DNA from 3 places in the Paucilactobacillus salsurae genome. Region 2 is predicted to be linked to each of the others. Evidence: predicted binding sites of a transcription regulator. Region 2 holds the regulator's gene; each other region holds the start of a gene.
The links. The regulator HrcA, encoded in region 2, represses chaperone genes, less so after heat shock. The targets are predictions, from matches to a motif close to TTAGCACTCNNNNNNNNNGAGTGCTAA.
Positions count from the first base shown of each region.

Region 1: groES (co-chaperone GroES) is a predicted target of HrcA. The motif match lies at 3,874-3,900, and genes of this name have one in related genera.
Region 3: ACYVQZ_RS08570 (Hsp20/alpha crystallin family protein) is a predicted target of HrcA. The motif match lies at 5,729-5,755, and genes of this name have one in related genera.

Region 1 is NZ_BAAHWX010000006.1:46,577-53,596, reverse strand. It holds gene tsaD (tRNA (adenosine(37)-N6)-threonylcarbamoyltransferase complex transferase subunit TsaD) at 1-958, shown strand, start outside; gene ACYVQZ_RS06620 (ABC-F family ATP-binding cassette domain-containing protein) at 1,007-2,932, opposite strand; gene ACYVQZ_RS06615 (redox-sensing transcriptional repressor Rex) at 3,104-3,754, shown strand; gene groES (co-chaperone GroES) at 3,934-4,218, shown strand; gene groL (chaperonin GroEL) at 4,272-5,897, shown strand; gene ACYVQZ_RS06600 (APC family permease) at 6,109-7,020, shown strand, end outside.
Region 2 is NZ_BAAHWX010000001.1:241,002-248,021, forward strand. It holds gene dnaK (molecular chaperone DnaK) at 1-1,703, opposite strand, end outside; gene grpE (nucleotide exchange factor GrpE) at 1,735-2,334, opposite strand; gene hrcA (heat-inducible transcriptional repressor HrcA) at 2,349-3,401, opposite strand; gene ACYVQZ_RS01255 (hypothetical protein) at 3,563-3,883, shown strand; gene ribF (riboflavin biosynthesis protein RibF) at 3,880-4,827, opposite strand; gene truB (tRNA pseudouridine(55) synthase TruB) at 4,857-5,762, opposite strand; gene rbfA (30S ribosome-binding factor RbfA) at 5,863-6,228, opposite strand; gene infB (translation initiation factor IF-2) at 6,245-7,020, opposite strand, start outside.
Region 3 is NZ_BAAHWX010000012.1:19,407-26,426, reverse strand. It holds gene ACYVQZ_RS08600 (asparaginase) at 1-286, opposite strand, end outside; gene ACYVQZ_RS08595 (MDR family MFS transporter) at 369-1,781, opposite strand; gene ACYVQZ_RS08590 (Fur family transcriptional regulator) at 1,942-2,400, shown strand; gene ACYVQZ_RS08585 (VanZ family protein) at 2,485-3,018, shown strand; gene ACYVQZ_RS08580 (hypothetical protein) at 3,064-3,234, shown strand; gene recQ (DNA helicase RecQ) at 3,297-5,054, opposite strand; gene ACYVQZ_RS08570 (Hsp20/alpha crystallin family protein) at 5,201-5,641, opposite strand; gene ACYVQZ_RS08565 (endonuclease III domain-containing protein) at 5,863-6,495, shown strand; gene ACYVQZ_RS08560 (NAD(P)-dependent oxidoreductase) at 6,540-7,020, shown strand, end outside.

The DNA of each region.
Region 1 (7,020 bases), on a different contig from region 2:
AGATGGCCATCAAATATTATCAAACGTCATTGCAACTCAGATTGCTAGTCATCAACGTTTTGGTGGTGTGGTGCCAGAAGTGGCTAGTCGTCACCACATTGAACAAATTACGCACTGCTTAAATGAAGCGTTAGAGATTGCAGATGTGAGTTACGAAGATCTGAGCGCGGTTGCTGTAACCTATGGCCCCGGATTAGTGGGTGCGTTATTGATTGGGGTTAGTGCTGCCAAAACGGTTGCATTTGCGCATCATTTACCATTAATTCCAGTCAATCATATGGCTGGGCATATTTATGCAGCACGCTATGTGACAGATTTTGAGTACCCACAAATGGCATTATTGGTATCCGGTGGGCACACAGAGCTTGTGTATATTGAATCTGAATATGATTTTAAGATTTTGGGTGAAACGCGAGACGATGCAGCCGGTGAAGCCTATGATAAAATTGGACGAGTATTAGGTGTTAACTATCCAGCCGGTAAAACCATTGATGAATGGGCTCATGAGGGGCGAGATACCTTTAATTTTCCGCGAGCTATGGATAAAGAAGACAATTTTGATTTCAGCTTTAGTGGCTTGAAAAGTGCTTTTATTAACACGGTTCATAATGCACAACAAAGACAGACACCGTTAGATAAAAAAGATCTTGCAGCTAGCTTTCAACAAAGTGTTGTTGATGTGTTGGCGCATAAAACTCAGCGTGCATTAAACGATTATCCAGTTAAACAGCTCATTTTGGCTGGTGGGGTAGCAGCCAACCAAGGTCTGCGAGACCGACTTACTGAAGAGGTTGCCAAACATCATCCTAATACTGAATTGATTATGGCACCATTAAAATTATGTGGTGACAATGCAGCAATGATTGGCGCAGCTGGTTATGTGGCTGCTAAACAAGGCGATAGAGCAGATATGGCGTTAAACGCCGATCCTGGACTCTCATTTGCATCATTAGCATAAAAAAACACTGTTTGCGAAATTTATTATTCCGACAACAGTGCTTTTTTGTTATGAGAAATTTTCAAGTTCTTCTTCAAGCTGAGTCCAATCACTTTCACAGATTGCAATTTTTTCCGCGATTGCCGTCATTTGTGCTTGTGCATCAGCTGATTTTTGGGCGTCAGAATAAACTTCTGGCGTAGCCATCGTTAATTCTAATTGCGCCTTTTGGTTTTCTAAATCATCAAGTTGCGTTTCTAGCTCATCCACTTGACGTTGGAGCTTACGTTGTTTTTTTTGCGTTTCTTTTTGTTGTTGATAATCTTGATTTGTGGGGACGGTTTTGGTTGTAGCAGTGACGGATGTTACTGCCGATGTTGCCTGCTTTTCGAGTTGTTCGAGATAGATGTCATAATCGCCCTTATAGTGGGTCATTTCAGTTTTAGTTAACGCTAAAATGTCTGTGGCCACTTGATTAATAAAGTAACGATCATGAGAAATAAACAGAACAGTGCCTTCGAAATCATTGATGGCTTGTTCTAAAATTTCTCGACTATCAATGTCTAAGTGGTTTGTTGGTTCATCCAAAATAAGAAAATTAGCTTCTTCGAATGTTAACTTGGTGAGTAACAAACGGGCTTTTTCACCACCGCTTAGGGCGTGGACAGGTTTAAACACATCTTCACCAATAAATAGAAAACTACCGAGCAAAGAACGTATTTCTTTTTCGTCAACTGTGAGATGATCATCCCAAATTTCGTCGAGTACCGTTTTATTTGGGTGTAATAGCTGTTGCTCTTGGTCGTAATAGCCAATTGTAACGTTAGTGCCTAATTTCATATCACCTTGAATAAAATCGATTTGATGTAAGATTGATTTTAGCAACGTAGATTTACCGACACCATTGGCACCAATAATGGCATAGCGGCGAGGTTTTCGCACTTCAAAAGTAATCGGGCCGGCAATTTTTTCTTGGTCATAGCCAATCACGGCGTGGTTGACTTGCAAGACAATTTCACCGCTGGAATGTTGGGCGTGAAATGAAAAATGCATAGATTGGCGATCATCTGTGACAGGTCGTTCCAAGCGCTCCATCTTTTCGAGTTGTTTTCGTCGCGCTTGAGCTCGTTTAGTTGTCGAAGCCCGCACAATGTTTTTATTAACAAAGTCTTCCAACTCATTAATTTTTGCCTGTTGTTGATCGTAATGTTTCTGTGCCACAATTAAATTATGAGCTTTTTGGTCAACAAAAGCCGAGTAATTACCAGTGTAGTGAGTGAGTTCATGATGATCTAAATCATAGACCTGTGTAATCACATGATCTAAAAAGTAGCGATCATGTGAAACGAGCAATAACGCACCTGAGTAACTTTTTAAGTAATCTTCTAACCAAGACAAAGTCGCCATGTCAAGGTGATTAGTAGGTTCATCTAAGATTAGAATGTCTGGACGTTGAAGTAATAGTTTTGCCAATGCGAGTTGTGTTTTTTGGCCCCCGGATAAAGAATTAATCGGTGTTTCGTAGTCAACGTTTTCAAAATGAAAGCCATGTAAGACACCCCGAATATTTGTTTCAATCTGAAAGCCCCCAGCCATATCGAAGTCATGTTGTAGCTGATCATATAAGGTTAACGTTTTTTCATAGTCCGGAGTTGCAGGATCTAGAGTGGTAATTTTTTGCTCAAGCTTGTGAATTTGTTGTTCCTGTGCATGTAGATCACTAAACACATTATCCATTTCAGCCCAAATATTATTTTGGCTATCTAAGCCTTGATCTTGCGCTAGGTAACCTAATGTTGCTCCTTTTTTGAGACTGACGGTGCCATCATCAGGGGTCGTTAGTTGCGCAATTATTTTTAATAAGGTGGTTTTTCCAGCTCCATTGCGGCCCACAAGACCGATACGGTCACTGGTTTGCACTTGCAGATTGATATTGTGAAATAAAACATCCGCACCAAATTGCCGTTTCACGTTATTTGTTTGTAACAGTAACATTTAATTTAACCTCATTTGTTTAATAACTTGATTGTATCATAAGTCTTGATCAAGCTTCGACTCACAAAAAATAAATAAATTATTTGCAAAAAGTTTCACAAATTGAGAAGTTATGCTAGAATATTAAGTAACGTGAATTTCACAATCAAGTCATTTAAGGAGGGAAGTATCATGGTGAACCGAAAGATTCCTCGGGCAACAGCCAAGCGACTTCCAATTTACTATCGCTATTTAAATATTTTATTGGATGCAAATAAACGCCGTGTTTCTTCAACAGAGCTCTCTGAAGCAGTGCAGGTTGACTCTGCCACAATCAGACGCGATTTTTCGTATTTTGGCGAACTCGGAAAGCGCGGATATGGGTACGATGTTGAAGATTTATTGAACTTTTTCAAAGAAATTTTGAATCAAGATAAATTGACTAATGTTGCTTTAATTGGTGTTGGTAATTTGGGACACGCGTTATTAAACTTTAATTTCCACCAAAATAGCAACGTACGTATCAGCGCAGCTTTTGATGTGAATGAAAATATTATCAATACTGTTCAAAGTGGTGTACCCGTTTATGCGATGGATGAAATGAGTGAACAACTCCAAGAACAACAAATTGATGTTGTCATTTTAACTGTACCAGAAAGCACAGCTCAAGGAGTGACCGATAAATTAGCTCAAATTGGTGTCCATGGTATTTTGAACTTTACACCATTACGTTTGTCTGTTCCAAAAACGTTGCGTGTTCAAAACGTTGATCTAACAAATGAATTACAAACATTAATCTATTTTATTGATCATTATACAAACAATAATGAACCAGAAGAATAGTTTCTAAACAGAGTCGTACCAGGTGGTAAGGCTTTTTTATTTTGTCATGATTTATGATTTGAAAAATGTGTTCGTAATTCTTGCAATTGAGTCAGAAAATGTTATAGTAGATTTTGTGATTAGCACTTGAGTATGTCGAGTGCTAAAAATAATATTTTTAAATTGATGGAGGGATAAACGTGTTAAAACCATTAGGAGATCGCGTTGTTCTACAAGCTGAACAAGAAGAAGAAAAAACAGTTGGTGGCATTGTATTGGCATCAAATGCCCAAGAAAAGCCAACTACTGGAAAGGTCATTGCCGTTGGTGCCGGAAAGACACTTGATAACGGTGATAAGCTTGCTCCTTCAGTTAAAGAAGGCGACCGTGTATTGTTTGATAAATATGCAGGTAACGAAGTTGAATATGAAGGCGAAAAATATCTAGTTGTTCATGAAAAAGATATTGTCGCAATCGTTGACTAGGGAATAATCGATTTTAAATAATCAAACAATTTTTTATGAGGTGAATTGAAATTATGGCAAAGGAATTAAAATTTTCTGAAGACGCCCGCACAAAAATGCTTAAAGGTGTCGACAAACTAGCAAATACAGTTAAAACAACAATTGGACCAAAGGGTCGTAACGTTGTGTTGGAACAATCGTATGGCTCACCAACCATTACAAATGATGGTGTGACAATTGCCAAGGCAATTGATTTGGAAGATCACTTTGAAAACATGGGTGCTAAGTTGGTTTCAGAAGTTGCTTCAAAAACTAACGATATTGCCGGTGATGGAACAACGACTGCTACTGTATTGACGCAAGCAATTGTCAATGAAGGTATGAAGAACGTGACTGCTGGTGCTAACCCAGTTGGTATTCGTCGCGGAATTGAATTAGCTACTAAAGCTGCAGTTGATGAATTACACAAGATGTCTCACGAAGTTAAGACTAAGGATGACATTGCCCAGATTGCTTCAATTTCAGCTGCTAACCCAGAAGTCGGTAATTTAATTGCTGATGCAATGGAAAAAGTTGGTAACGACGGTGTCATCACCATTGAAGAATCTCGTGGTGTTGATACAACCTTGGACGTTGTTGAAGGAATGCAATTTGATCGTGGCTATATGTCACAATACATGGTCACTGACAACGATAAGATGGAAGCCGATCTCGACAATCCATATATCTTAATCACAGACAAGAAGATCAGCAACATTCAAGACATTTTACCATTGTTACAATCAGTTGTTGAACAAAGCCGTTCACTATTAATCATTGCTGATGATATTACTGGCGAAGCTTTACCAACCCTTGTTTTGAACAAGATGCGTGGAACCTTCAATGTTGTTGCTGTTAAGGCCCCTGGTTTCGGTGACCGTCGTAAGGCACAACTTGAAGATATCGCTATTTTAACTGGTGGTACAGTGATTACTGACGATCTTGGTTTGAACTTGAAAGATGCAACGATTGATCAATTAGGTCAAGCTAATAAAGTCACGGTTACTAAAGAAAACACAACCGTTGTTGAAGGCGCTGGCGCCAAAGAACAAATTCAAGAACGTGTTGACCTATTGAAGGGTCAAATTGCTGAAACAACTTCAGACTTTGACAAAGAAAAACTTCAAGAACGCTTGGCTAAATTAGCTGGTGGTGTTGCTGTTGTCCGTGTTGGTGCCGCAACAGAAACTGAATTGAAAGAAAAGAAATATCGTATTGAAGATGCTTTGAATGCAACCCGTGCTGCCGTTGAAGAAGGATTTGTTTCTGGTGGTGGTACAGCCCTTGTTAATGCCATTGATGCCGTTGCTGCTGTGAAAGCAGATGGCGACGAAGCTACTGGTGTTAAGATTGTGCAACGTGCATTGGAAGAACCAGTTCGTCAAATTGCTGAAAATGCTGGTCTTGAAGGCTCAGTGATTGTTGAACACTTAAAGGGTGAAAAGCCTGGCGTCGGTTACAATGCTGCAACAAATGAATTTGAAGATATGGTTGCTGCTGGAATTGTTGATCCAACCAAAGTTACCCGTTCAGCATTACAAAATGCTGCTTCAGTTTCTGCCTTGTTGTTAACGACTGAAGCTGTTGTTGCTGACAAGCCTGAAGATAATCCAGCACCAGCACCTGCTGCTCCAGCAGGTGGTATGGGCGGTATGATGTAAGCTCAGTAAATTAAATAATAAAAGATTGCGACGTTAATGCCGCAATCTTTTTTTGTTTTAAAAGACAAGGCGAAGTCTGATTAGTTGTGTTAGAGTAATAGATGTCTATAATAAGAATTCCAAGAATTTCCGGAATTTTGGTAGTATTGTGAAATTTCGTGTAGTACAATTGCTTTTGTTCAATTTTTATTGACAATGAGGAGAGATTATCATGTGGCGTTATTTGAAGCGCTTATTAATTGGTAAACCATTAAAAACACTCGATGAAGGCAATCAACATTTAACTAAGTTTAAAGCGTTGGCGTTGCTATCTTCAGATGCCCTATCATCAGTAGCATATGGTACCGAACAAATTACAACGGTTTTACTGACATTATCTGCCGCGGCACTGTGGTATTCATTACCCATTGTTGGCATTGTTTTAATTTTACTGCTAGCGATTACGCTATCATATCGTCAAATTATTCATGCCTATCCTAGTGGTGGTGGAGCATATGTTGTTGCCAGCACTAACTGGGGCCAAGAAGGTGGCTTAGTTGCCGGTGGATCGTTATTGGTTGACTACATGTTAACGGTGGCCGTATCAACGACTGCCGGGACTGAAGCAATTACTTCCGCAATTCCAGCACTGTATCCATATTCAGTTGGAATTGCGGTCATCATTGTCTTTTTAATTATGGCAATGAATTTACGTGGTATGAGCGAAAGTGCTAATTTATTAACGATCCCAGTGTATTTCTTCGTTGTCATGCTCACAATTATGATTATCTGGGGTATTTTTAATATCTCGACTGGTCACATTGAGTACCATGCGACTTCTGCAATTGGGAGTTATGTACCAGGCATGTCTGCGGTACTTTTTATTCGGGCCTTTTCTGCGGGTTCATCTTCACTAACTGGTGTGGAAGCGATTAGTAACGCCGTGCCAAACTTTAATAAACCGCGTTCACGTAACGCCGCGAATACATTAGCAATTATGTGTTTGATTTTGGCATTCTTCTTAACAGGTGTTACGTTCCTGAGTTACTATCTGGGTACTATTCCATCAACGCATGCCACTGTTTTGTCACAAATTGGGGCATCAGTTTTTGGAGGACATGGTATTGGTTATTACTTACTCCAA
Region 2 (7,020 bases):
ACAATCTTATTTAAGTCATCTTTTTTGGCTTTCATATCTTCAACGTTATTATCATCTTTAGCCTTCTTCAATGCATCACGCGCATCTTCAGCCTTCTTGATTTCTGCGTCGTCAACTTTGCCTTTAACATCTTTCAATGTCTTATCAACTTGGAATAATAATTGGTCAACTTCATTGTTTAAGTCAACTTCGTCACGTTTCTTCTTATCAGCCTCTTCGTTTTCTTGGGCTTCTTTCATCATGCGATCGATTTCATCGTCAGAAAGACCAGAATTACTCTTAATGGTAATTTTTTGTTCTTTGTTAGTACCCATGTCTTTAGCCGAAACGTTAACAATTCCGTTCTTATCAATATCAAATGTCACTTGAATTTGAGGAACACCACGAGGAGCAGCAGGAATATCAGTTAATTGGAAGTTACCTAACGTCTTGTTGTCAGCTGCCATTGGTCGTTCACCTTGTAACACGTGAATATCCACGGCTGGTTGATTGTCCGCAGCAGTTGAGAATACTTGACTCTTTGAAGTTGGAATGGTTGTATTCCGATCAATTAACTTCGTGAAGACACCACCCATGGTTTCAATACCTAATGACAATGGCGTAACATCAAGTAAAACAACGTCCTTAACATCACCAGTTAAGACACCACCTTGAACAGCGGCACCAAGGGCAACGGCTTCATCAGGATTAATGGAATGGTTAGGTTCCTTACCTGTTAAGTCTTTGACCATTTCTTGTACAGCTGGAATTCGTGTTGAACCACCATTTAAGATAACTTCATCAATATCACCAAATGAAAGATCAGCATCCTTTAAAGCGCTCAAAACAGGTTGTTTTGTCCGTTCAACAAGATCCACTGTTAATTGGTTGAATTGTGCGCGAGTGAGTTTCTTTTCCAAATGTAATGGTCCAGAAGCACCTGCAGAGATAAATGGCAAGCTAATTGTGGCTTCATTAACACCAGAAACATCTTTCTTAGCTTTTTCAGCGGCATCTTTTAACCGTTGAAGGGCCATCTTGTCTTGAGACAAATCAACGCCATTATCCTTCTTGAATTCATCAACTAGCCAATCAATGATTTTTTGGTCAAAATCATCTCCACCTAAATGCGTATCACCATTAGTAGATAATACTTGGAAGACCCCATCGCCTAATTCAAGGATAGAAACATCAAAAGTACCACCACCAAGGTCATAAACAAGTACTTTTTCGTCTTTTTCTTGTTTATCAAGGCCATAAGCTAAAGAAGAAGCCGTTGGTTCGTTGATGATTCGCTTAACATCTAAACCGGCAATTTTACCAGCATCTTTAGTTGCTTGACGTTGCGCATCGTTAAAGTAAGCAGGAACAGTAATAACAGCTTGTGTTACTTCATCACCCAAATAATCTTCAGCATATTTTTTCAAATATTGGAGAATCATTGCTGAGATTTCTTGTGGTGTATATTTCTTGCCTTCGACTTCAACAGTATAGTTGGGTTCACCCATATGACTCTTGATCGAAACAATTGTATTTGGATTAGTAATTGCTTGACGTTTTGCTACTTCCCCGACTTGTGTTTCGCCATCTTTAAATGACACTACTGATGGTGTTGTTCGAGCCCCTTCAGGGTTTGTAATGATCTTTGGTTCATTACCTTCCATTACAGCGACTGCCGAGTTAGTTGTTCCTAAGTCAATACCGATAATTTTATTAGTTGCCATGTAAAATTTCCCTCTTTTTATTTAATCTAATTTATTGTGCTACAACGACCATTGCTGGTCTTAAAACGCGGTCTTTTAATTGATAACCGGCCTGAAAAACCTGAACAACTGTGTCAGGTTGTTGATCACCTTGCACGGCCACTGTCTGAACAGCTTGGTGCAATGTCGGATCAAATTTTTGATCAAGCGCAGCAATTTCACTAACGCCATTGCTTGTCAAAGCTTCTTCCAAATGATCATGGACCATTTGAATTCCTTTTTTCAATTGTTGACCATTTTCATCTGAAACTTCAATTTCTAACGCCCGTTTTAAATTATCCATGACCGGCAAAATTGCTTTAGCAAGTGATTGTCCATCATATTTTAATAACTGTGCTTGTTCTTTTTTAAAACGGTTATTCATATTCTGAATTTCTGCTTCTGCACGCAAATACTTGTCGTTTGCTTCATCAAGTTGTTGCGTCAACTCATCAACTTTTGCTTTGAGTTGTTCAGATTCATCAGGTGCAGCCTTTGGTTGATCTGATTTTGATGCATCATTTTTTTTGACATCTTTTGTTGCATCAACTGTTTTATCTGAGCCTTCATCAACGGGTTGCGTTTGTTCTTTTTTCTTATCTTGCTGTGCCATGCACTAATTCCTCCTCATTGATCATAGTATCGTCGATAGTAATCAAGCAACTGTCGCGCTAATTCTTGACGAAACGCGCTAACAATTCCAATTGTTCGTGAATATGGCATTCTCGTTGGACCTAATACTGCAATAATGCCCTTGCCATACTGATCAACATCATACGTTGCCGTGATCAAGCTGAAATCTTCTAACAACTTGTTGGATATTTCATTACCAATTTTAACGTTAATTCCGTCGTTTTGTGAGTCAGTTTTGGGATCGATGAAATTTGATAAGTCTTCATTTTTATCAAACATCGAATACAAGGCACGCAACACATTCGGATCATTGTTATGCGAAAAGCCGAGTAAATTCATGCGGCCGCCCACAAAGAATCGTTCGCTAGCAGCATGCGATAAGATGCTATCAAAGATATCCAAAACACCGTCTGAACTGTGCATGTACTGCATCACTTTAATTGGAATATCCTGTTGTAATCTGGCAAACACTTCATCTAAAGGTAATCCAGATAGTTGGTCATTAATCAGTCGAATAACTGATTCCAATTCGTCGGTATTCATATCTCGTGGAATACCAAAAGTTTGACTTTCTACTTCACCACTATCCGTCACTAGAATGGCCATTACTTGGTGATTGCCCAACGGTACCAATCTAAAGCCACTTAAATGAACATTTTTTTGTTCTGGTCGTAAAGTAAATGTCGTATAACTCGTTAAGTTAGATAAAATATCCGCCGATTGAGAAACAATTTCATCAATTTTATGAAAGTTGGTCCCAAATGAGTTTCGAATTATCGAAACATCATTATCATCAAGAACTGCTTGATCTAATAAATGATCAACGTAGTAGCGATAGCCCTTTGTCGATGGCACACGCCCAGAAGACGTATGCTCTTTTGTAATCAAGCCTTGATCTTCGAGTTCTGCCATCTCATTTCTAATCGTGGCTGAACTAACTTTCACTGGCAATAAGCTCGTTAATATTTTTGAACCAACCGGTTGACCGGTAGCCGTATATTGACGTACAATCGCTTGGAGAATTGTTTCTTGACGTTGTGTTAACACCCTTATCACTTCCCTTTTTAGCACTCGACACCATCAAGTGCTAAACACAATTTATAATATACCAACCTCGTCAAAGAAAGTCAAGAAAAGTCTACCTTGGAGGAGGAATTCCAATTAAGTCATCACAACGTTTCATCACACCTAAAAATGCATTTGAAGCCATGCAGTTAATTGAGTCACTTTTTAACCAATATCGGCATGCACCATTAACAAAAGAAGTGCTGAATTATCATCAACAATTAATTCAACGGCTGCAATCCGATATTTATCAAACAGTCCTTGCTGAACAGAAACCAGAACTTGAGCGCCAACTACAACAAATGATTGTTGCCATGCAAACTTGGACCAAAATGCGCTTAACAAATCAACCTTTTCAATTTAAAATGAAAAATTTTAAACTAGTCACCGAAAATCATCCGCAATTTAAAGCGCGTCATCTTAAAGGCCACACACAACAAAACCACCATGCCAGTCGGCATTAGTGGTTTTCTTTTTTTGCTAATAATTTTTTGATGTTAATTTCATCTTGTTCAAGCTGATCGATTAAAGCTTTGGCACCATCGTATTTAATTTCATCACGCATCCATGCTAACCATTTAACTTTGACATTTTCACCATAAATTTGATCATTGTAATCAAATAAATAAATTTCAACGGTTTTTGGCCGTTTATCGCCAAAAGTAATGTTATAGCCAATCGAGGCCATCCCATCATACCAGGTTTCACCTACTTGCATTTGGACAGCATAAACACCAACTTTTGGTAACCACTCATCTTGTTTACCAGCGATATTGGCTGTCGGATAACCTAGTTCACGGCCACGTGCTTCACCATGGATGACTAATCCAGTCGTCTGGTAATCATACCCCAATAACTCGTTAATTTCTTGAATTGTCCCGTCTTTAAACAGGTTTCTAATACGCGAAGAACTAACTTTGTGACCATCTTCTTCCAGTTCCTTGATGGTGACAGTTTCAAAACGGCCCTTACTATAACTATCAAGTTTATTCATTGTCGCGATATCTTTAGGTCCATACGTATGATCCCAACCCGCGACTGCAACCTTGGTATGAAAACCAACTAAATAACGATCCACGAATTGTTGCGGCGTTTGCATGGCAAACTTGGAAGTGAAACTCACTGCATACACAATATCGACACCAAGTGCTTCAAATAACTCCAATTTACGTGGAAATGGTGATAAGTATTTGATAGGTGTTTCCATCGCTTGATAAACCAGACCAGGATGGTGATCGTAAGTGAGCACCGCTAGTTTCATTTTTCTGTCAGTTGCTATTTTTTTGGCATTTTTAATGACTTTTTGATGGGCTAGATGAACACCATCAAAAAAACCCATTGCAAGAACAACCGGTGTATCCACAACTTGATCTTTGGTCAACGGATGTCGTATTTTGATTACTTGCATCTTTGAATTCTCCTAGTTATTTATGATGATTAATGATTTGAAAACATTTTGAGTGGCTTGTAACAGTCCTGCTCCTCGTTTTTTTGATACAACGCTTTTGTCTCCTGATCAAAAACTAGGGCGACAACGTCAGCAGTGCTGTTGACCTCACTAGTTTTTAACCATACTCCGTTTTGAACTCCGGCCCATTGGTCTGTTGACAACGTGATGTGGTCAAATTTTTTCAACGCGTAATCAAGTGGCAGTAAAAATGCTTCAATTCTTTGATCTGCGACTGCCGTTTCAATTTGATCCATCGAATAAGTTTGTTCGATTGAAAAACCACCACTTTTTTGACGTGTTAGGTTGCTCATCACTCCTGGATAGCCGAGTTTATTTGCCAAATCAACCACTAACGTTCTGATATAGGTTCCTTTACCGCATGTCACAATAAAGTCAACAGTTTGCGTACCTGACTTACCATCGTAATTCGTTTCTAGAAGCTTAAATTCATGAACTTCAATTGTCCTTTTTGGCCGTTCAACTTGTTCATGGGCTCTGGCATACTCATAAAGTTTTCGGCCGTTTACTTTAACTGCTGAATACATGGGTGGAATTTGAATAACTGAACCTGTTAGCGTCTGCATGGCAGCTGTTATTTCATCAGCCGAAATAGCCTGTTTTAATTTTGTCTCTGCGATAATTTCGCCATCTAAATCTTCTGTAGTTGTCGCTTGGCCGATCAGTAATTGACCTTTGTATTGTTTACCCGAATCCATTAAATAATCAACCACTTTGGTCGCTTTGCCAATGCAAATTGGCAATACACCGTCCACATTGGGATCTAAGGTGCCTGAATGACCAATTTTTTTTGTATGTAAAATTTTTCTGAGCTGATTGACACAGTCATGACTAGTCAATCCGCGTTCTTTATATAGTGGAATAATTCCGTCCATGCAAGCCCCTCCAAACCAGAAATAATTATAGCATACCAAACGTTTGACACAATTAATAACCAAAATAAAAACACAATTCCAATTGGAATTGTGTTTTTATTTAAAGTTCTCGTTCATCCTGATGTAATTTATTTAAAAGTTCATCAATATGACTACCGTAAGCCACAGATTGATCTTTTTCAAATTTCAATTCAGGAATTTTAAAAATATTTAGTCGTGCACCAAGCTCACTTCTGATTAATCCAGTTGCCTTGTCTAAGCCTGTTTGGGCTTTTTGTCCATCTGATGCTTTATCTGACAATAAACTGTAATAAATCGTGGCTTGTTGCAAATCGCCGGTTAAATCAACGCCTGTGATCGTAATTCCTTGAACTCGTGGATCACGAACTCGTTTTAATAGAATATCATCCACTTCGCGTTGAATTTCTTGGCTTAAGCGACCTACTCGATACCGTTTATCAGGCATTTATTTCACCTCATTATTATTTAACAGGAACTTCTTTCATGACATAAGCTTCAATGACGTCATTAACTTTCACATCATTAAAGTTTTCAATGGTCAGTCCCAATTCATAACCTTGTTTAACTTCTTTAACATCGTCTTTAAAGCGTTTCAAGCTACCGAGGTTACCTTCATAAATCACGACACCATCACGAATCAAGCGAACACTAGCATCTCTGGTAATCTTACCTGAAGTGACCATTCCACCAACAATGGTACCAATCTTAGAAGCCTTGTATAATTCACGTACTTCTACTTCACCAGTAACCTCTTCTTCGTAGACAGGTTCCAGCATCCCCTTCATTGCAGATTCAACTTCATCAATCGCGTTGTAGATCACACGATGAAGGCGAATATCAACTTCATTTGCATCTGCTTGAGTCTTAGCTTGACCAGTCGGACGAACATTAAAACCAATAATAATTGCATTTGAAGCTTCAGCCAAAGTGACATCACTTTCATTGATTGCCCCAACAGCAGTATGGATGATATCAACCTTAACACCATCAACTTTAATCTTCTTGAGACTTTGTGCTAACGCCTCGACTGATCCTTGAACATCAGCCTTAATAATGATTGGCACTGACTTCATTTCACCCTCTTTAAGAGAGTCAAACAAATTATCTAAGGTAACGTGAGTCGTATTCGCACGTTCTGCAATTAAAGCACGTTTAGCACGTTCTTCACCGGCAGCTCGGGCGGTCTTTTCATCATCAAATGTGATGAAGCGATCCCCTGCTTCAGGCACATCGTTTA
Region 3 (7,020 bases), on a different contig from region 2:
CTAAAAAATAGGCGGTTTCTTCTAAAGTATCAGTGCCATGAGTGACAACAATCCCATCAAATTCATTTGCTCGCTGATCAATTAACTGACTTAATTCCAGCATTTTTTCAGTATCCATTGACGGCGACGAAACGTTAAATAATGTTTTCTGTGTAATTTCCACATCACCCTCACGTCCTGATACTTGTTCCAGTAACGGATTGTGTTGATTTTTAGAAATGACACCTTGTTCGTTTTCTTGCATGGAGATTGTCCCACCGGTATGGATCATTAAAATTTTATGCATATTATCCTCCGTCACAATGTATTCGTTCTCCATTGTCTAAGTACGGAAGTAGTTTGTCAATTCACACAAGAATAACTTTACTTTATGACACCTTTTTTTGATTATTTTTCAAGCAAATTGCCATTAGTAATCCAAGACATTCAATACCAAGCATCATAAAAAATGTTGTTTTAAAAGCACCAATCTGTGCTTGATGCTGTGCCATGCCAACACTAACATTATGTTGTGTTTGTGCTGTTAAAACTAAAGTGGCAATGGCGACACCGACGGATCCTAGAACTTGACGGAACGTGGTTGTGACTGCAGTACCATGGGGCACTAATTTGGTTGGCAGTGAATTGGCACCTAAAGTAACTGCTGGCATCATGACAAAAGCATTGCCACCTTCAATAATCATGGTAAAAAAGATCGCCAACCATATATTTAAATGTGTGGCTAATAATGAAACACATAACCAACCCAAGACAATTAAACTCATCCCCGTTAACATCACTTTACGAAAACCAAATTGATCTGCTAACTTGCCAGTCAATGGGTTCAAAATACTGAGTAACACCGCGCCTGGGACTAATGACATTCCTGAAATAAATGGAGAGACATGTAAAACTTGTTGGTAGTACAGCGGAAATAAAATTGTCACCACAATTAATGCCACATATGAAATACCGGTTAACAAAACTGATAAATCAAAATTAATCGTCCGCAAAACATTTAATTCTAGTAGCGGTGTTTTTGATCTAAATTGACGAATCACAAACCACGTCATTGCCAAAAAACTAATAATCAAAATCAGCCAATTTACTTGCCAATTTGTATTGGCTTTGCCGATTTGATTGATGACATATAAAATGCCAATTAGTCCAAATGACAGAATTACGGACCAAAAGTCTAAACTAGATTTATTTTTGGGCATGACATTTTTAATAAACTGGGTAGATAGTGCTAACACCAGTGTAATAACGATCATAAAGACAATAAATAGTCCTTGCCAAGAAAAATAATTTAACACAATTCCAGAAATAATCGGACCACAAGCTAATGCTGAACCCATGACTAGTCCGGCAATTCCCATTGTCGTTGCACGCTTTTGTTTGTCAGTAATACTTAATAAAACTGACTGAAATGAAGGAAATAGCACACCGACAGCAACAGCTTCCAATGCACGGCCAATCATCATCAACCAAAAATTCGGAGCGACAACAATAATTAATGTCCCAATATCAAACAAAAGTAAGATACCCATAAACAGTGGCTTAAAGTTGACGTTATTCAACAGCCAAGGACTCAGCGGCATCGTGACACTCATAATCAACATAAATCCTGTAGTTAACCATTGAATCGTTGAGGCAGAAACACCAAAATAATTCATTAAAGTTGGATAAGCCGTTGACAGTGAAGACTGGCTAATCGACATCGTAAAAGTCCCCGCCAACAGTGTTATCACAAACAACGTATAATTATAATTGTTTCTCTTTTGACCAATATTCTCTTTCAAAATTGCCACTCCTATATTAGAATCATTATTAATTAATCTAATATTTATTTTAGTCTACCAAACACAATTTTCAAGGTTTACTTTAGAATAAGTAAATTAATTTGGCAGATTTTCATTTTGGTGGTTTAATATAGTAAATAGTAAAAAAGGAGTTTTTGTGATGGCAAATAATGAGTATTCAAATGCGTTGGCCCAATTGCGTTCAGAAAAAGTAAGATTGACCCCTCAACGCAAAGTTATTTTGCAATATCTCATATCGCATCATACCCATCCGAGTGCTGAAATGGTTTTTTCGGCCCTAAAAGAAAATGTTGATAACCTGAGTGTGGCAACTGTATACAATACGTTAAAACTATTTGTGGATCACGGCCTAGTGATCGAATTAAAAAATGGTGACGGCAGTACCCATTTTGATTATTTTGGTCATCCTCACTACCATATTGTGTGTGATAATTGTGGCAAAATTACTGACGTCTTTGATGATGAGTTTACAAACATCAGTGAACACATGGCAAAAACGGCTACGCAGAAAACAAATTATTTGGTCACTGGTAATCAGATGGAACTTCATGGTATCTGTCCCGAATGTCAAAAAAAATTACATTTAGATCGTCTTTAATCTTTATAAATAAAACAGCCTAATGGCTGTTTTTCTTTTTTTATTTTGGTATGATATTACAGAACAAAGGGAGTATTTTACAATATGAAAATTTGGATTCCATTTATTTTGATTGCTTTTGCCATGATTTGTCTCTTGATTAACTTAGTCTTACGACATCACGACACGATCTGGCAAAAAATCACGCTGCTTTCGGCATGGATTTATGCGTTCTTCATTTGTCGTATTTGTTTTGCCCCAGAACCGTTTTATTTTATCCCCACGCATAATATTCATTATTTTTGGGTACACGGCATGATTGTTAACCTAATCCCATTCCAAGATTTGAGTATTGCCTTTTGGTTGAATATTGTCATGACCATTCCGGCTGGCATTTTCTATGCCCTCATCTTCCATCCAAAAAGTGTCAAATCAGTTCTTGGCTTATCCTTAGCTACTGGACTAATGATTGAAACCACGCAATTTATCATCAACTGGTTTGTCAACTTAGGCCGCTGGGTTGAAGTTGATGATTTAATCACTAATGCGATTGGTGTGTTGATTGGACTAGGTGTAGTCTATTTGTTAAACCAAACAAAACTACGCAATCTCATTAAAAAGCTAGAAATTGCTTTGTGATTATTGCAATATTTGCTACACTGAATGAACGAGGTGAATGACTAAATGATTACAAACGAAGAACGTGCTCATCAAATTGCGTTAGCTCTGACTACTGCTAATGCAAAAGATGCCAAGCCAATCGAGGCTTACCATACGTACGTCAATTACTTACTACCCATTTTAAAAGAAATCGACAAAGATTTCCCAAATGGCATTAAAGAACACCTGGAATAATTTAATTTCATTTTGAAAAATAAATCGTGATTAACAACTTTTGCTTGTTAATCACGACTTTTTTATTTTTTTGCTAAAAATGATTCAATTTGTGCCATAAATGTTTCGCCATACTTTGCTAGTTTACTTTCACCAACACCCCGCACAGATAAGAACTCAGAACCATTGCTCGGTAAAATAGCACACATATCTCGCAAAGCTTGATCAGAAAAAATGACAAATGGTGGTACTTCTTGTTGTTTGGCTAGGTCCAAGCGTAGCGTTCGCAACTCTTCAAACAAGGCATCATTTTCTGGTAAACTTTTTTGGGCCGCCATCGCAGTTTTTCGAAAAACTTTCTCCTGGCCCGTCAGGACTGCCCGTCCCTTATTAGCCACACGTAAAACGGGATATTGACCACCATCGGCCAACAAAAATTGTTCTGCGGTCAAATAATCAATTAATTGTGCCACCTGTTTTTGGGATTGATTTTTCATGATACCGTAAGTAGACAATCGTTCGAATCCAAATTGTTCCACTCGTTTAGAGTGAGATCCTACGAGCACTTGAGCAACCAGTACTTTCCCGAATCTTTGATCCATTCGTTTGACACAGGATAATACTTTTTGTGTATCGACCGTAATATCTTGTTTTTCTCGTCCATCTAAACAGTTGCTGCAACGACCACAGTCAGTCCCAGCTTCACCAAAGTATTCTAGAATAAACTTTTGTAAACATTGTTCAGTATTGGCGTACTGTGTCATCGCCTGTAATTTTTGATACTCGGCGTTTTTTTCGGCATCTTGGCGTTCCGATTGTTCAATCAGAAAATGTTGAATTTGCACATCCTGTAATTTAAATAATAAAATTGCTTCGCTTGGTAGCCCATCACGACCAGCACGACCAGCTTCTTGATAATAAGATTCAATACTACCGGGTGTCTGCGCATGAATTACAAAGCGCACATTACTTTTATCAATTCCCATCCCAAAAGCATTCGTGGCAATCATAATGGAGACACGATCGAATAAAAAATCTTCCTGATGTGTTCGTCGTTGCTGTTTTGTCATACCACCATGGTACATCGTGACCTTAAATTTCTTTTTAGTGAGTAACTTAGTTAGCCGTTCAACTTCTTTACGAGTACTAGCATAAATAATGCCAGATTGGTCGTGGTTTAATTTCAAATAATCAATTAAAAACTGATCCTCATCTTGATCTTTGACAACTTTAAACGCTAGATTTTCTCTGGCAAATCCTGTATTAACTTCATGGTGGATGTTCAAACGTTGTTTGATATCTTCAGCCACTCGCTGCGTGGCTGTCGCAGTCAAGGCGACGATTGTTGGTTGGGACGGTAGTTTTGCAATTAAATCTGTCAATTTTAGGTAACTCGGCCGAAAATCATGGCCCCATTGTGAAATACAATGCGCTTCGTCAATGGCCACTAATTCAATTGGCAATTGTTCTAATTGTTGATAAAAATCAGAATCTAGACGTTCCGGTGATACATATAATAATTTAATTTTTTGATCAAATGCTTGTTGAATGCGGTCAAGCACTTCGGTATATTCCAAGGAACTGTTAATAAAGGTTGCTGAAATTCCGTTTTCGTTCAACGCATCTACTTGATCTTTCATTAATGAAATCAATGGGGATACCACTAATGTCAAACCAGATTGAATCATCGCCGGGATTTGATAACAAAGTGATTTTCCCCCACCAGTTGGCATGATGGCCAGCATGTTTTCACGCTTCAGAATTGTATCGATAACCTCTTGTTGACCTGATCGAAAGTTATCGTACCCAAATTTACTTTGCAAAACATCAATTGGTGTCATTTTATAGTTCCCCTCGTTTGATTGTCTATTACTACTATACGTTATTTTGACGGAGAACTCCTAAATTAACTCAATAATTTTATTACAAACAAAAAAGTGCTTATCCTATTGAGATAAGCACTTTTTGAAATTCAATTAGCGATCATCTAATCAATTTGAATAAACCCTTCGTCATCTTTACCTGTGTGATCTAATTTTGGTAATGTGAGACTCAAAACACCATTGTCATACTTAGCACTGATGTTGTCACGATCCACATCAGGCAATCTGTATTGACGACTTACTTGACCATAAGCACGTTCACTATGCAAGATATTGCCGTTATCATCACTAACATCATCAAATGTAGAGCGATGACCAGTTACTGCTAAAATATCATTGGCATAGTTTAAATGAATATCTTTTTTATCATAGCCAGGTAAATCAATTTTAACTTTGTATCCTTTATCGGATTCTGACACATCTGTTTTCATGACATCTGATGAAGAACTTAAGGCATCGAAAGCTTTATTAAAGCTCGGGAAGAAGCCACCATTAAACCAATCTCCAAATAAATCATTACGACGATTTTGTAAATCATTAGCCATACTAACAACTTCCTTTCTAGTATTAAGTACTCGGTATTCCTTCGTACAATTCTTATGGTAGTCAGGTTTTTGCCGTAAAGCAAGTAATTAGCACTCTAAATATCAGAGTGCTAATTACTTGACATTCACACTTTTTTCATAGATTTAAATGCATATTTTTGTATTTCCGGTTCAACAATGCTAATTTTGAATCAGTTACTTTACTGGGAGCGTGGACAACCTTGAAAACTGTCACAATTGAACAACTATACTATCAGATGTTTTCACATATGGGCCCGCAAGGATGGTGGCCCGGTGAAACAAAATTTGAAATTGCATTAGGTGCCGTTTTGGTTCAAAACACTAACTGGCACAATGTTGAATATTCATTAGCGAATCTGCGCCAAGAAACTCATTTAGAACCGCAAAAGATTGTCCAGCTTTCTAATGAAACTCTTCAGACTTTAATTCGACCTAGCGGCTTTTACACTAACAAAGCAAGATGTATTTCTGCTTTGTTTGCTTGGTTTCAAACCGCTAATTTTCAGCTGGCAAATCTTAGCAAACAAACCACTGCACAATTAAGATCACAATTAATCACTTTACCTGGTATCGGTGATGAGACAGCTGATTCTATTTTGCTGTATTGCTTAGACAAGCCGGTCTTTGTTGCAGATAGTTATACGAGACGACTCTTTACTAAACTTGGACGACCGAATTTGACTTATTTAAAACTTAAACGCTTAGCTGAAGAACAATTAACGCTTAACTTAGAACAAATGCAAGAATTTCACGGGTTGTTGGATAATTTCGGCAAACAAGAATTAAAAACATTTGAGACAAGTTTTCTTGCCGATTTCCAGCTCGAAAACTAATCTCTTGCGAGCAGTGTTATAATAACGACAATTTTAATTCTGAAATGAAAGGTGATCATAGGTCAGAAAATTTATTATTAATTTCTTCTTTAGCTCCTGCACAAAAACAAAAAATTGAGCAAGCTGGCGTAGCTATTTTTTCTCCGGAAGATTTAGACAAAAAAGTTGCGTCCGCTGATATCACTATTTTATTTGGTTGGGATAAAGAAATTGGACCAAAATTGTTGGCATTGCCTAACTCAAAATTAAAGTGGGTTCATTCTATTTCTGCTGGAGTTGATTCGTTGCCACTACAAGAATTTGCAACAAAACAAATAAAGTTAAGCAACGCGAGCGGTATTCACGCGCAATCTATCAGTGAATCTGTTATCGCCTATATCTTATATTTTGTTCGTCAGCTGGACCTCGCTAACCAAAACAAACAAAAACATCATTGGGCCTATAAACCAGAATTAAAAGCTCAAACTGTCGATGATTTCACTTATGTAGTCTTTGGTACAGGCCACATTGGTCAACAAATTGCTC